Regions from separate parts of the Micromonospora sp. NPDC005174 genome, predicted to be linked through region 2. Evidence: riboswitches for the same ligand, from Rfam matches in the RefSeq annotation. Region 2 holds a riboswitch; each other region holds the start of a gene.
The links. A riboswitch is a leader RNA that binds a small molecule or an ion and turns the genes downstream of it on or off. The one in region 2 is predicted to bind cyclic di-AMP.
Positions count from the first base shown of each region.

Region 1 (5,120 bases), on a different contig from region 2:
CGCCGATCGTCCCCCACCAGCGCGCCCCGGAGACCGGAGGCGTCGACCCCGACGTCCCCGGCGAATCCGCCCGCGCGCCCGCGCAAGATCGCACTCGATCCCGGTTGTAGTGGTCTCGTGAGCCGACTGAGGCCACTACATCAACGATCGAGCACGATCTTGACGGGCGCGGTGGCACCCACCAGAGCCGGCTCTCACGCCACCATGTCCACGCTGGTCGGACGGGGTCGGCGCGGCGCGGGCCGACACGCCCGTCGCCGATGCGTCCGGGCGGTCCCGACGGTAGCGTGAGGACGTGCTCCCGGTCGCGCTCACCTGTCCCCTGTGGTGGGTGGCGCGCTGGGCGGCACGGGTGCTGACCAGCCTCGCCGTGCTGTCGCTCGCCCTGGGCGCGGCCCCGGCGCTGCTGCCGGCATCGGCCGCAGCGGCCCCGCCGCCCACCATCGGGTCGCTCGCCCTCGCGGAGCCGCTCGGACCGTCGATCGCGGCCCTCACCGACCGCGCCGTCACCGACCGCGCGGCTCTCTCCGGCCGGGCCGCTGCCCAGCACGCCGGCGGGGACCCGGTCGCCGGGGCGCGGGCCGACGCCGGGCCGGCGCGGTCCGTCGACCCGCAGCCTGCGCTGAAGGATGCCTTGGCCGTCCTGCCAGGCCCGCCGGTGGCCGGCAACCAGGCCCGCACGGCCGCTGAGCCCTCGCTCCGAGCCGCCGGCCCGGCCAGCCGAGCCTCCCGAGCGCCGCCGGCCTAGCGGGTCACAGGCGGGGCGTCACGCCGTCCGGCGAGCGCCGAGTCGTATGCCAGACGCCGGTCTCTACCCGGCCACCGGACCCCCAGGCCGACCATTGGGCCCACGGGCCTGCCGTCGACCTGAGCGCCCCGCCACCGCACCTGACGACACACCGCCCGCACCCTCGCCGTGCGGCATCCCATCGCTGACGTGCTCATGCCGAGGAGCCGACCATGGAAACCGTCGTCTTCTACCAGTTCCTGACCGAGGTGCCCCAGGCCGCCGCCATCTGGTCGGCCCTGTTCCTGCTGGCGCTGACGGTCCTCGCCGTACTGGTGGCCCGCCCGGAGCGGGACTCGCCGGCGGCCGACCCGACGCCGCCGACCCCCACCGCCCGCGAGCTGGCCGCCGCGGAGATCGCCGACCTGCGCCGGTACGCCGAGGAGGTGGCCGTCGCCGCCGCCCGAGCGGCGCGGACCGCCCGACGCCGTCGCGCTGACTGGCTGGTCGCTCAGGACGAGGCGCAGCAGGCGTGGACGGCGTACGACGAGGCGGACACCGCGGCCCGCCGGGTCGCCACCGCAGGGGCGTTGCCGACTCCCCGGACCCCGCACACCCCCGGCGAGTACGCGGCCCGGGAGCGCTATCTGCACCGAGCCGCGATGGCGGCGTACTGGCGCGGGGAGCTGACCATGGCGCAGCTCGGTGACGTGTTCGGGCACCGGCGTGGCTGGGACCCCCGCCGACACCCGGTGGAGCAGGAGGTGCTGCTCGTCCGGGCGATCCGTGACGCGAGGCTGGCGGAGCACCGGGGGGCCGTGCAGCGGGAGCGGTCGGCCTGGCGGGACGCGGAGGTGGCCGCCGAGTCGGCGCGCACCCTCGCCGAGGAGGCGTACGCGGCGGCGGTGCGGTCGCGGCCGGGCCCGGCACGGTCACGGCGTACGGCGACGCGGGCGTCCCGTACGGCAGTCGTGGCGCGCTGGCGTCCGGCTCGGGCGGGTTGAGCCCGATCCGTTATGTGAGGCGCGCCACCGGCGGCGGAATCGGGCGACCGGCATCATCGGGGGCCATTGTTCCTGGCATTGCGGCGGCGTTGTCGGCGGCCTGTCCGGTTGTCGCCCACAGGTCCCGGCGGAACCGGTTGTCCCATCGAGTCACGTCAGCGGCAAGACGCGCAGAAATTGCGGGGCTAATCGATGTTTACGCAGGTGGGCGCGGCTTGGCAGAGTGCCCACCGGCCAGTACTGTCGTCCCGTCCGGTGCGGTAACCGATCGCAGGAGGCGACGCCGCGCCGACCCGCTCAATCGTGATCAACGAACCGGGGACCCACAGTAAGTCCGGGGTGAATCCGCGAGCCACGGCCCGCGGTAGGGCGATCTTCCCGCCCGAATCCGTCAGCTAACCCGGTAGGCGGTGACGGAAGGAGTTCCATCCTCGTGCAGCACCCCTCGACCCCACAGTTGTTCCCCCGCCTCCACGGCGTCGCGGTGTCCCCGCTCATCCGCCTCGTGACGGTGAGCTGACCCCCAGGGTCACCGCCTTTCCCGCCCGGCCGTGCCGGGTGTTCCCCTGAGCGGTCCACCATCCGCGGGCCACGGCCCGCGCGCTGGCGCCTGCCCGGATACCGGCCGAGCCCCGGTGTGCCGCTCACCCCCCGAACCGTGGAGGACCTCGTGAAGCACACCCTGAAGCGCCAGCTCCGTCGTCTCGCGACCGAGCGCCCGTACCAGATCGTCGCCGCCTCCGCCGCGGCCCTCGCGATCGCCACCACCACCGGCGCCCTGGTCGCCGGCGCCGCCGACGCCCCGGCCGGCCAGCACACGCCGACCACGGTCGCCGAGATGCGCAGTGACACCGTCGCCTCCCGTGGCGAGGTCCGGTCCGCGGCCCCGTCGCCGAGCACCGCGCCGAGCACCGCCGCCCCGGCCACCAGTGCCGCGTCGCCCGCCGCGAAGGCCACGAGCAACCCGGACCTCACCCGTAAGCCGACGCCGCCGAAGCCGCCCGCGACCAAGGTGCTCGACTACGACTACGAGGCGCAGAACACGTACTACAACTGCGGCCCGGCGGCCACCCGCAACGCCCTGAGCGCCAGCGGCATCGACCGTACGCAGGAGGAGCTGGGTGCCGAGCTGGGCACCACCGAGATGGGCACCAACTCGGCTGAGGACACCACCCGGGTGCTCAACGCCGAGGTGAAGGGCTCCCCGTACCGCACCCGCATGTTCGAGGGCGCGCCCAGCCCGGCCCAGATCGACCGCCTTGCGGCCGACGTCGTCAAGGCCATCACCGACGGCCGGGGCGTGGTGGCCAACGTCGTCGGCGACGCCACCGACACCGACGGCGGTTGGCACTCCTACGGCGGCGGGCACTACATCGCCGTCGTGGGCTACAAGGACAACGGCCGGACCGTGCGGATCGCCGACTCGGCGAACCCGGCCGACCCGGCGTACTGGGTCACCACGATCGACCTGGCCAACTGGATCACCAGCCGGGGCTACTCCGCCTGATCCAGGCGGACACCCCACGACGCCGCGGGCGCCGCGTCCCCACGAGGGGCCGGCGCCCGCGGCGTCTTCGTTGCCGGGCGGCGACCGCCGCTGAACGGCTCTCGTACCGGGCGGCGAACCGTGGGAGACTGCGGCCGTGGCGGAAGAACCGGGTGGTCAAGCCGGCCGTGAGCCGATCCTGTTGCTGCTGCACGGCATGGGGGCGACAGGTGACGTGTGGCTGCCCTGGGCACCACTTCTGGAACAGCACTGGCCCGGGCGGTGGTCGGCACCCGACCTCGCCGGCCACGGCTGGTCGGCGCCACTGCCGTCGTACTCCTTCGAGGGTTTCGCCCAGCGGGTCGCGCAGGGCCTGACCCCCGACGACCGCCTCGTCGTCCTCGGGCACTCGCTCGGTGGTGTGGTCGGCGTGGCGCTGGCGGCCCGCGCCGCCGGACTGCCGGTGGACGCGGTGGTGGGGCTGGGCATCAAGGCGGTCTGGTCACCCACGGAGCTGACCCGTGCGGCGGAGCTGGCAGCCCGTCCGGTGGGCTGGTACGCCACCCGCACCGAGGCCGCCCGCCGCTACCTGCGGGTCGCCGGTCTCGCCGGCCTCGTCGCACCGGACCACCCGATGGTGGACGCCGGCCTGCGTCAGGTCGACGGCCGCTGGCGGCTCGCGATGGACACGAGCGCGTTCGCCGTCGGCGAGCCCGACCTGGCCGGGCTGTTGGCCGCCACCGACGTGCCGGTGGTGCTGGCGCGCGGGGAGCACGACCCGATGGTCACCGACGCGCAGCTCAAGGAGTATGGGGTACCGGTCGTCACGCTGCCCGGCCTCGGGCACAACGCCCATCTGGAGGACCCGGCGGCGGTGCTGGAGCTGCTGGAGCCGTACCGCTAGGCGGGTGCGGGCGCGGGCAGTTCCCGCGCCGACGTCAGCTCCCGGCGGGCCGCGGTCAGGAAACCCTCGGCGTACGACTCGGCCGGGAAGTCGCCCAGGTAGCGGCGGCGGGTGACCCAGCGTGCGTCGGCCAGCGGGTCGGTGTCCAGCAGGGCCGTGAGTACGACGTCCACGTTGGACATGTCGCGCCGCAGCACGTAGCCCGACCCGGCCAGTGGAAAGCGCTCGGTGAACCGGTCACCCTCGTCGCCCATGTCGGTGACCGCGTACGGCTTGCCGGAGTAGAGGTAGTCCGAGATCACCCCGGAGACGTCGGAGATCAGCGCGTCCGAGCGGTTGACGCACTCGGTCAGGCTCAGCTCCCGGGCCGCCGCCCCGGTGACGTGCTGCCGCCCGCTGCGCGCCCGGTCGGCGGCCAGCAGCTCGGTGAGCCGGCTCAGGTGCCGGGCCGACGTCGGGTTCTGCGCGGTGTACGGGTGCGCCCGCAGGATCACCGTCGCGCCGCGCTCCACCAGCCTCCGCAGCAGCGCCTCGGCCACCGGCAGCGAGCAGTAGTCGGCGTCGGCGTGGTGCCCGGTCCAGGTCGGGGTGTAGAGCACCGTCGGGTGGGCGAGCCCTCGTGTCGGCTCCTGGCGTACCTCGATCGACTCCACCTGGGGACGGCCCACCACCACGAACTTCTCCGCCGGGATCTGCACCCCGGCCCGGGCGTACCTGTCGATCGCCGCCGGACCGGCCACGAAGATCCGGTCGAAGATCCCCGACACCGGGTTGGCGCTGGGCGCCTTGTCGCTGTCGCCGTGGTGCAGCTGCACATGGGTGAGCTGGGTGAACCGGATGCAGTGGCTGTTCTTCGCCCCGTGGTTGACGTAGAAGGCCGCCCGCAGGCTCGGCACCAGCGCCTCGTCCATCGCCCGCAGGGTGGGGCAGTAGACCACCGGCGCGTCGGTGGCCGCAGCGAGCGGCGCGAGGAACTCCGGCTCGCGGACCAACACCAGG
Region 1 is NZ_JBEXIJ010000008.1:166,541-171,660, reverse strand. Features, by position in the region: gene ABZU91_RS12395 (acyltransferase) at 1-110, shown strand, start outside; gene ABZU91_RS12390 (hypothetical protein) at 296-748, shown strand; gene ABZU91_RS12385 (hypothetical protein) at 961-1,731, shown strand; cyclic di-AMP (ydaO/yuaA leader) riboswitch at 2,016-2,156, shown strand; gene ABZU91_RS12380 (C39 family peptidase) at 2,390-3,238, shown strand; gene ABZU91_RS12375 (alpha/beta fold hydrolase) at 3,375-4,121, shown strand; gene ABZU91_RS12370 (CDP-glycerol glycerophosphotransferase family protein) at 4,118-5,120, opposite strand, start outside.
Region 1: linked by a shared signal. The riboswitch ahead of ABZU91_RS12380 (C39 family peptidase) and the one ahead of ABZU91_RS20820 (NlpC/P60 family protein) in region 2 are both predicted to bind cyclic di-AMP.

Region 2 (5,120 bases):
GGGCGGAACACCTGCTCGGCGACCGGCCTGGACCCGATCACCAACTTCATGGACTACACCTACGACTCGTGCATGTACCAGTTCACGACGGGGCAGGCGAGCCGCATGCTGACCGCGTGGAACGCGTACCGCGCGGCGTAGCACCCCGCACGTACATCCGGTGCCGGCTCCCTCGTGACGGAGCCGGCACCGGCGTCTTTCCGAGGAACAGGCCGTGGTCAGGCGGCCGTGTACTGGACGTCACGGCTGCGGCGGGTCGGGCGCGTCTGCGGTACGGCCGGAGCCGCGACCGCCGCCGGCGGGCTCTGCGGATCGAGCCAGACCTGGACGGCCGGATGACCGACCGCGATGCCCAGGCCGTGCTGCTCACGGCGGGTCAGCATCGCCACGTCGACGGTGAACTCGAACAGCCGCCAGTCGACCCGTGGCTCCGCCCGGGCGCTCTGCGCCAGCCGGGCCACCCGAACCGGATCGGTGACCGGTCGGGCGCGGCCCGCCACGTACGCCTCGTCGTCGCTCTCCTCCGGCGGGAACGAGTGCAGCGCGTAGCGCCCGTCCCGTTCGAGGTCGCGGCGCTTCGGCGAGTCGATGATGAAGCAGAACAGACCCTCGTCGGTGATGACCGGGGAGACCGGGTGGACCCGGGGCCCACCGTCGGCGCGGACCGTGGCCAGGTAGCCGAAGCCCGGCCCGTACTGCTGCAGGAGAACGCGAATCCCATCGGCGAGGCGGGGCTCGTCGGCGGCGAAATCGGACCAGGAAGCCATGCGGGCATTCTATCGAACAAATGTACGAGGAGCGACCTCGACACGCTGGTCACCGCCCACCTCGCTAAGGTGGTCCGATGCTGCTCTCCGACCGCGACCTGGTCTCCGAGATCAAGGCCGGCACGCTGGGCCTGGAGCCGTTCGAGCCCACCCTGGTCCAACCCTCCAGCATCGACGTACGACTCGATCGGCTGTTCCGGGTCTTCAACAACCATCTCTACACCCACATCGACCCGGCCATGCAGCAGGACGACCTGACCTCGGTGGTCGAGGTGCCCGACGGCGAGCCGTTCGTGCTGCACCCGGGAGAGTTCGTGCTCGCCTCGACACTGGAGGTGATCTCGCTCGGCGACCAGCTCGCCGGCCGGCTGGAGGGTAAGTCCAGCTTGGGCCGCCTCGGCCTGCTCACCCACTCCACCGCCGGGTTCATCGACCCGGGCTTCTCCGGGCACGTGACGCTGGAGCTGTCCAACGTGGCGAACCTGCCGATCACCCTCTGGCCGGGCATGAAGATCGGCCAGCTCTGCATCTTCCGGCTGTCCTCGCCGGCCGAGCACCCGTACGGCTCGGTGGTCTACGGGTCGCGTTACCAGGGTCAGCGGGGGCCGACGCCGAGTCGTTCCTGGCAGAACTGGCGCGCCTGGCCGACGAGGTAGGAGACGACGAGGGCCCGCCGCGAGCGGATCGCGACGGGCCCCGACCGCGTCCCGCGTTTCTCAGCCGGGACGGCCGTAGCTGTGGATGGGCCCGTCGTCGGCCTTCTTCATCTTGACGGGCACCCCGGCCTGCGAGGCGTGCACCACCCAGCCGTTGCCGACGTACATGCCGACGTGGTGGATGTCGCTGTAGTAGAAGACGAGGTCACCGGGGCGCAGGTCGCCCTTGCTGACGTTCCTGGTCACCCGGCTCTGCGCGGCGGCGTTGTGCGGCAGCGACACACCGGCCTTCGCCCAGGCGGCCAGCATCAGCCCGGAGCAGTCGTACGACTCCGGCCCCTCGGCGCCCCACACGTACGGCTTGCCGATCTGGGCGCAGGCGAACTTCACCGCGATGCCGGCAGCGCCACCCGGATAGCTGGCCGGGCAGGGCGCCGGACGCAGCGGACCGCCGCCGCCGTTGCCGTACACCTTGAGGCGCTGCTTCTGCAGCCGGTCGATCTCCTCGTTGATCTGCTTCTTCTTCGCCGCCAACTGCGCCTCGGTCCGGGTCAGCTGGGCGACCATCTCGTCCAGCGGCGCCTTCTGCCGGGCCAGCTCGTCGCGGAGATCGGCGACCTGCCGGACGTCCTGCTGCTGGTTGTGGGCGAACCGGTCGAGCATCTCGAGTTGCCCGACCACCTCACTCGGCGAGCGGCTGCCGAGCATCGTGTTGACGGTCGACAGGTTCTGGCCCATGTACGCCCGTACGGCCAGCGCGCTCACCTTGTTCATCGCGGCGTCGACCTGGCGCTCCAGGGGCGCGATGCGAGCGGCGAGCGTGTCGGCCTGCTTGCGCTTGAGGGCCAGGTCGGCTCGGGTGGCGTTGTGCCGCTCGATGATCGGTTCGAGCTTGTTCCAGTCGGCGTCGATCTGCCGTTCGATCTCGGCGACGGACGGGTCGGCCTGGGCCACCGTGGCGCTGCCCGTCAGGACGACGGCGACGCCGACCAGGGCGGCGAGTGCGGTGGTGAAGCGGGACCAGCGTGGGCGCGGCGCGATCGACGTCGGGTCGGCCGGAGCCGACCGCTCGGACGACGGCCGCGGGGCATCAAGGGCCACCGGGTTCCGTACTCCTTCTTCCTGACCGCCTACCGGGTTAGCTGACGGGTTCGGGCGGGAAGTGGGCGCCCTACCGCAGTGGCTGCGGATTCACCCCAGGGAAACGTGGGTCCCCGGCTCGCTCGGAAGCGACTCGGCGGTGTCGGTCCGTTACCGCCCGGGATGGGCAGACCTGCTACCGGGCCGACAAATGACCAGAGTAGAGACGGCCGTTACCGATCCGCAACCCACGCGTCCGTGACACTCCGTACCGATTGGAGCGGGCCGCCGAGCGTAGGTGAAGGTTTCTTTCTGCATGTTTTGAAACATGGAAAGGTATTGACGTGGACTCCCGTGCGGCGCGAAGGTGACCGCACTGACACCAGTTCACATGTAGGGGGTTCGATGAAGCGTCCGACCCTGCTCGCCGTCGCGGTCCTCACCGCCACAGCGGCCGTACCACTGCACACCGGCCCCGCCTCCGCTGCGCCCGCCGCCGACCGCCAGCAGCAGTACGCTGCCGCGGCGACCGAGTACGGCGTCCCGATCGACGTGCTGCTCGGCGTCTCCTACCTGGAGTCCCGCTGGGACAGCAACGCCGGTACGCCGAGCACCAGCGGCGGCTACGGCCCGATGCACCTGACCGATGCCCGGCACGTGACCGCTCTGCCCCGACGCGGCCACCACGACGCCCCGGGGGAGGACCCGCGTGGCGACGACTCCCGCCACGCTCTGACGCCCGCCCCGGCCGCCGACCCCGCGCCGCCCACCGCCGCCCTGCAGACCGTGGACGCCGCCGCCACGCTGACCGGGGCCACGACCGAGGCGCTGCGCACCGACGCGACGACGAACATCCGGGGCGGGGCGGCGCTGCTGGCCGCGTACCAACGGGAGGTGGGCGCGCCCGTCGGCGCCGGCACCGACCCGGCCACCTGGTACGGCGCGGTGGCCCACTACGCCGGCGCGGACAGCGCCGATGCCGCGGCGGCCTTCGCCGACGAGGTCTTCACCACGATCGGCACCGGCCAGACCCGAGTGACCGACGACGGCCAGCGGGTCACGCTGCCGGCCCGCGCCGTACGACCCGAGCGATCCTGGCTGGACCGGCTGGGCCTGCGGCGACTCGCTCGCCCGGACGGACTGGAATGCCCGCCCACGGTGTCCTGTGAGTGGATCCCCGCCCCCTACGCGGCGTTCGGCGACGGCGACTACGGCAACCACGATCTCTCCGACCGGCCCGCCCGGCAGAAGATCGAGTACATCGTCATCCACGACACCGAGGCGAGTTGGGCGACCACGCTCCAACTCGTCCAGGACCCGACCTATGTGAGCTGGCACTACTCGCTTCGCTCGGTGGACGGGCACGTCGCCCAGCACGTCCGGACCAAGGACGTCGCCTGGCACGCCGGCAACTGGTACGTCAACGCCAAGTCGATCGGGCTGGAACACGAGGGCTTCGCCGCGCAGGGCACCTGGTACACCGAGGCGATGTACCGGACCTCGGCGAAGCTCGTCCGGCACCTCGCGCTGCGGCTGGGCATCCCGCTGGACCGCCAGCACATCATCGGCCACGACAACGTGCCCGGCACCACCGCGGCGACCGTGCGGGGGATGCACTGGGACCCGGGGCCCTACTGGGACTGGACGCACTACCTCGACCTGCTGCACGCGCCACGGCTCGACACCGGCACCCCGGCCACCGGGCTGGTCCGGATCGACCCCGACTACGCGACCAACCAGCCGGCGTTCACCGGCTGCGTCACCCCGGGGACGCCGTGCGCGCCGCGCGGCTCGTCGTCGGTGATCCTGCACACCGCGCCGTCGGCGGACGCGCCGCTGGTCAACGACATCGCGCTGCGTCCCGACGGCACCCCGGACACGATGGACGTGTCGGACCACGGCGCCCGCGCCTCCGCCGGCCAGACGTACGCGCTGGCCGGTCGGCAGGGCGACTGGACGGCCATCTGGTACCTCGGACAGCGGGCCTGGTTCCACAACCCGACATCCGCGCCGACCGCCGCCTGGACCGTCGGAATGGTGGTCACCCCGAAGCCCGGCCGGGCGACGATCGGAGTGTACGGGCGGGCGTACCCGGAGCAGGCGGCCTACCCGGCCGGCGTGCCCTACCAGACGATCTCGCCACTGCAGTACACCCTCGCCGCCGGTCAGCGGTACGCCGTCGGCACCGTGCTGCAGAGCGAGTACTACCGGGCCAGCACGTTCGACGGTTCGTCCCCCGGCGACTGGACGGTGATCCGGGGCGAGAAGCGGTACGTGCAGATCCAGTTCGGTCATCGCATCATGTACGTCGACCTCGCCGACGTACAGCTCCTGCCGTCACCGGTGGGCGCACCCCGCTGAGAAGCCACGACGGCCCCCGGTCGGTGTGACCGGGGGCCGTTCGTCGTGCCTGGTGCGGATCAGCCGGGTCTACGGAACCCCGCGACGGGCATGGTGTTGATGCTCGACACCATCACCGGTTTGCCGGCGCGTGGTGCGTGCACCATCTGGTTGTTACCCAGATACAGCCCGACGTGACTCAGGCCGGAGTAAAAGAAGACCAGGTCACCGGCGCGGGCGTCGGCGCGCGAGACGGCCTTGCCCTCGTTCCACTGGT
Region 2 is NZ_JBEXIJ010000019.1:3,586-8,705, forward strand. Features, by position in the region: gene ABZU91_RS20805 (zinc metalloprotease) at 1-141, shown strand, start outside; gene ABZU91_RS20810 (pyridoxamine 5'-phosphate oxidase family protein) at 219-767, opposite strand; gene dcd (dCTP deaminase) at 845-1,423, shown strand; gene ABZU91_RS20820 (NlpC/P60 family protein) at 1,484-2,524, opposite strand; cyclic di-AMP (ydaO/yuaA leader) riboswitch at 2,537-2,673, opposite strand; gene ABZU91_RS20825 (N-acetylmuramoyl-L-alanine amidase) at 2,909-4,864, shown strand; gene ABZU91_RS20830 (NlpC/P60 family protein) at 4,924-5,120, opposite strand, start outside.

Region 3 (5,120 bases), on a different contig from region 2:
ATCGATCGTCGGTCACGACCGAGCCGGCCCGAGCGTACGCCGAGCTGGCCGCCGGCAACCTCCGCTTCGTCGGTGGAGCGCCGCGCCACCCCAACCAGGACGCCGGACACCGGGCCGCCGTGGCGGACGGGCAGCACCCGTTCGCGGTGATCGTCGGCTGCTCCGACTCCCGGCTGGCCGCCGAGATCATCTTCGACCGGGGCCTGGGCGATCTCTTCGTCGTCCGTACGGCCGGGCACACCACCGGGCCGGAGGTGCTGGGCAGCGTGGAGTACGCCGTGACCGTGCTCGGCACCCCGCTCGTGGTGGTGCTCGGTCACGACTCGTGCGGCGCCGTGCAGGCGGCCCGCGAGTCCGCCGCCACCGGCATCGCGCCCCCGGGGCACCTTTCCGCGGTGGTCGACGCCGTGCTGCCCAGCCTGCGGCGCGCCACCGCCGAGGGCGTGGACGACATCGACGGCATCGTCGACATCCACATCGCACAGACCGTCGAGACACTGCTCGAGCAGTCCCCCGTGCTGGCCGGCGAGGTGGCGCGGGGGCGGTGCGCGGTGGTGGGGATGTCGTACCGGCTCGCGGCCGGAGTGGTGCGGCCCGTGACCCCCGTACCGGCCGAGGCCGCGACGACCGACGCCTGACCCGGCCGGTCCGCACCGAACACGTCCGAGGGCCGCCCCGCTGAACGCGGGACGGCCCTCGGACTGCTGATCACCGGGTCAGAGCAACGACATGTGTACGTGGTCGGTGTGGTTCGACGGCCCGCTGTACGACTTCCAGCCGGTCGCCGGCATCCAGATCTGCCGGTTCCAGATCACGTAGTAGATGCCGAGCCGGTCGGCGTTGCGGATGAGGAATGCGGCCACGTTGTTGCCGTACATGCGGGTGTCGTTGTTGTGCCACGGGCTGAAGCCGCTCTTCTGCAGCGACCAGTCACAGGCGCGGCCCTTCGGGTGCTCGTACGGTCCACCGTTGCGGTGGCAGCCCACGAACCGGTTGAACCCGGCCCGCTTGACCTCCTTGTACGCGTGCAGCGTGCGCGGCGTGATGCAGCCTGAGGTGGTCGGGTCGTCCTCGCTGCACGACTGCGCCTTCCACTCGCCGTCGGCGGTGCGACCCGGGCCGATCCGGGCGACCGGCGAGATGGCGTCGACCAGGCCACCGGTGAAGCCCTGGCCGCCGACCAGCGCGAGCGCCTTGTCCGCGTCGCGCTTGTCCTTGGCCATCAGGGCGGTCTGCTTCTGCTGCTCCCGTACCTCCGCGTCGAGGGCCAGCTTGGCCTGCTCGGCGCGGGCCTTCACGGCGTTGACCTCGGCGAGCTTCTTCTCGTTGACCATGTTCATCTCGTCGAGCGCCGCAGCCCGTTGGACGAACGAGTCCGGAGCGTCGCTCTCCAGCAGCATCGCGATCGCGCCGACACGCCCGGTCCGGTACGACTGGGCGGCGATCTGCCCGACCTGCGGGGCCAGCGCCGCCAGGTCGGCCTTGGCCCGGTCGACCTCGGCCGCCAGTTCGACCTGCCGCTTCTTGGACTTGTCCAGCTTGGACTTGGCCGCCACGTAGTCCCGGTTGGTCTGCTCGATGACGTCATTGAGCAGCTTGGGCTCGTCGCCGTCCTCCTCGTGCCCGGACGGTGTGGGGGTCGTCGGGGCGGCGTGGGCCGGGAGGGGCCCGGCGAGCACGGTCAGCGCGGCGAACACGGCCACCACGGGCGTCAACCAGCGGCGTAGGGGTGCCGTCACAATCTTCCCTTCCGTCGACCGCCGACCGGGTTAGCTGACGGGTTCGGGGCGGAAGTGGCCCCTACCGCTGTCGCGGATTCACCCCACGTACCTGGGTCCCCGGCTCGCCGGTTGGCGATTGGGCGGTGGCACCGCAGGCGCCGCTGCGCGCCTTCGTCGGTGACCGGCAGCGAGGTTACCCGAGAGTCCACCGCCTGAGCTACGTCCCGATGCCGACTAAAAGCGTCATTTCGCCATGGCGTTGAGTGACCAGTGACGCGGTTCTCAGGGCGGGTGCCCGATCCGGTCACGCTGAGGAGTGTCACCATGCCGTATCCGTGCTCCTGTTCGGCTCTGGCCACCCGGTGGCGGCGGTGGATGGGGAAGCGCCGTCTCGCGGCCACAGCACCAGCGCGACGACGACGGTTAATGCGAGACTCCCAACGATCCGGTGCGGGGTACGTGCCGGCGGGCCGTCCGGTTCAGCTCTGCGGGACGAACGCGGTGCCGAGCGCCGCAATTCGCGGGCTGACGATTCGGCGATCACGGAACGTGACCGGCGGGCCCGGTTGGCGGGCAGCGGCGCGCGACCGGGACGACACGGGCGCCCTACTGTTCGGCGGGATCGGAGGGGTCATCGTCGCAAGATGCTAACCAGCGCGCCTGGGTGTCGCAGGTCGTGGCGGAGTGTCGGACGGTCGAACCGCTGACACCGCCCCGTCGGGGGCGGGAGGGTGGAGTCATGCCCGCGCCACCGCCTGACCCCGAGCACCACCGGCACACCGCGCCGGCGACGGACCACCGCCGGCACGCCGGGCACGACCGGCACGCCGGGCACGACCCGGCGATGTTCCGTCGCCGGTTCTGGGTCTGTCTGGTGCTCACCGTGCCGGTGGTGCTGAGCAGTCACCTGGTGGTGGACCGGCTCGGGCTCCGGCTGGACGTGCCGGGTCGCTCCTTGGTGGGGCCGGTGCTCGGGTCGGTGGTGTTCCTCTGGGGTGGCTGGCCGTTCCTGGTCGGCGCGGTACGGGAGGTGCGGGATCGCACGCCCGGCATGATGCTGCTGGTCGCGATGGCGATCACAGTGGCGTACGCCGCGTCGCTGGCCACCAGCCTGGGTGCCTTCGACCTGGACTTCTGGTGGGAGTTGGCGGCGCTGGTCACCATCATGCTGCTGGGGCACTGGCAGGAGATGAAGGCCATCGGGCAGGCCCGAGGGGCTCTGGCGGCACTGGCGGCGTTGTTGCCCGACGAGGCCGAGCGCGTGGTGGCGGACGGGCAGGTCGAGCGCGTGCCGGTGGGCGCGCTGAGGGTCGGCGACGTGGCGCTGGTCCGCCCCGGAGGTCGGGTACCTGCCGACGGTCGGATCGTCGACGGCGACGCCGAGTTGGACGAATCGATGATCACGGGCGAGTCGCGCCCGGTCGCCCGGTCGGTGGGCGAACGGGTGGTTGCTGGCACGGTCGCCACCGACTCGGCGATCCGGGTCCGGGTCGAGGCGCTGGGCGACCAGACCGCGCTCGCGGGCATCCAGCGCATGGTCGCGGAGGCGCAGCGCTCGGGAGGGCAGGCCCAACTGCTCGCCGACCGGTTCGCCGCCGCGCTGTTCTACGTGGCCACCGGTATGGCCGTGCTCACCCTTGTGGTCTGGACCGCGCTCGGCGAGCCCGACCAGGCGGTGGTGCGTACCGTGACCGTTCTGGTGATCGCCTGCCCGCACGCGCTGGGCCTGGCCATCCCGCTCGTCGTCGCGCTCTCCACGGCGTCGGCGGCGCGGGGCGGGATCCTGGTCAAGGACCGGATGGCGTTGGAGCGCATGCGGACCGTCGACGCGGTGCTCTTCGACAAGACCGGCACGCTGACCCGGGGTGGGCATGCGGTCACCGACCTGGTGACGGCCCCCGGGGTGGGGCGGGACGAGGCGTTGCGGACGGCCGCCGCTGTGGAGTCCGACAGCGAGCATCCGCTGGCCTGGGCGATCGTGGCGGCGGCCGGGCCGGGCGGCCCGGCGCGGGCTGTCGACTTCCGGTCGCTGCCGGGCCGCGGGGTGCGGGCCACCATCGACGGTACGGAGTACGCGGTGGGCGGACCGGCCCTGCTGCGGGAGCGGGGCGGGCCGCTGCCGGACGATCTGCGGGAGGCGACCGGACGCTGGTCGGCACGCGGTGCCGTGGTGCTGTACCTCCTGCGGCTTCCGGACACCGTGCTCGGGGCGTTCGCGCTGACCGACGAGGTACGCCCGGAGGCCCGGCAGGCCATCGCCGAGCTGCGGGCCGCCGGCGTCCACACCCTCGCCATGATCACCGGGGACGCGCGGTCGGTGGCCGAGTCGGTGGCCGCCGACCTCGGTTTCCGGGCCGGCGTGGACGAGGTCTTCGCCGAGGTGCTGCCGGCAGACAAGGACAGCTGGGTGGCGGAACTCCAGCGGCGCGGACTGACGGTGGCGATGGTCGGCGACGGGGTGAACGACGCGCCTGCGCTGGCCCGCGCGGACGTGGGCATCGCGATCGGGGCGGGGACCGACGTGGCGATCGAATCCGCCCAGGTGGTGCTTGCGTCGTCCGATCCGCGCGGTGTCGGTGCCGTGCTGAGGCTGTCCCGGGCGTCGTACCGCAAGATGCGGCAGAACCTGGCCTGGGCCGCGAGCTACAACGTGGTGGCGCTGCCGCTGGCGGCCGGGGTGCTCGCCTGGGCCGGGGTGGCGTTGAGTCCGGCGTTGGCGGCGGTGCTGATGTCCGCGTCCACGATCGTGGTGGCGCTCAACGCCCAGTTGCTGCGCCGGGTACGCCTCGAACCGGAGCGGGAGTGACGGCTCAGCCGCGCTTCATCAGTCGGCCGACGGCCGCCATCATCTCGCTGGCCATCTCGTCGGCCCGGCCCTCGGCCGCCCCCTCGTGCATGCAGTGCCGGGCGTGCCCGTCGAGCAGGCCCAGGGCCACCTTGTCGAGCGCGGCCTGGATCGCGGAGATCTGGGTGAGCACGTCGATGCAGTAGCGGTCCTCGTCGACCATCTTCTCGATGCCCCGGACCTGCCCCTCCACGCGGCGGAGCCGCGCGAGCAGTTGGTCCTTGCTGGCGGTGTACCCGCGGATCGGGGTGGGTGCGGTCATAGCGACGAGAATAGCGTACCCCTGGGGGGTATGGTAACGTCCCTTCCTGCCGGGATACCCCCACCGGGTACCGGTACGATGAGAGGAGCGGTTCGATGGTCGACACGACGTACCAGGTGCGGGGTATGACCTGCGGGCACTGCGTCAGCGCGGTCAGCGCCGAGGTGGGCGCGATCGCGGGCGTGCGTGACGTGCGGGTCGATCTCGCCGCCGGTCAGGTCACCGTCAGCAGCGAGCAGCCCGTGGACACCGAGGCCGTCCGGGCGGCGGTCGACGAGGCCGGCTACGACCT
Region 3 is NZ_JBEXIJ010000004.1:121,853-126,972, reverse strand. Features, by position in the region: gene ABZU91_RS07015 (carbonic anhydrase) at 1-638, shown strand, start outside; gene ABZU91_RS07010 (hypothetical protein) at 717-1,739, opposite strand; cyclic di-AMP (ydaO/yuaA leader) riboswitch at 1,743-1,874, opposite strand; gene ABZU91_RS07005 (heavy metal translocating P-type ATPase) at 2,566-4,527, shown strand; gene ABZU91_RS07000 (metal-sensitive transcriptional regulator) at 4,532-4,828, opposite strand; gene ABZU91_RS06995 (copper ion binding protein) at 4,924-5,120, shown strand, end outside.
Region 3: linked by a shared signal. The riboswitch ahead of ABZU91_RS07010 (hypothetical protein) and the one ahead of ABZU91_RS20820 (NlpC/P60 family protein) in region 2 are both predicted to bind cyclic di-AMP.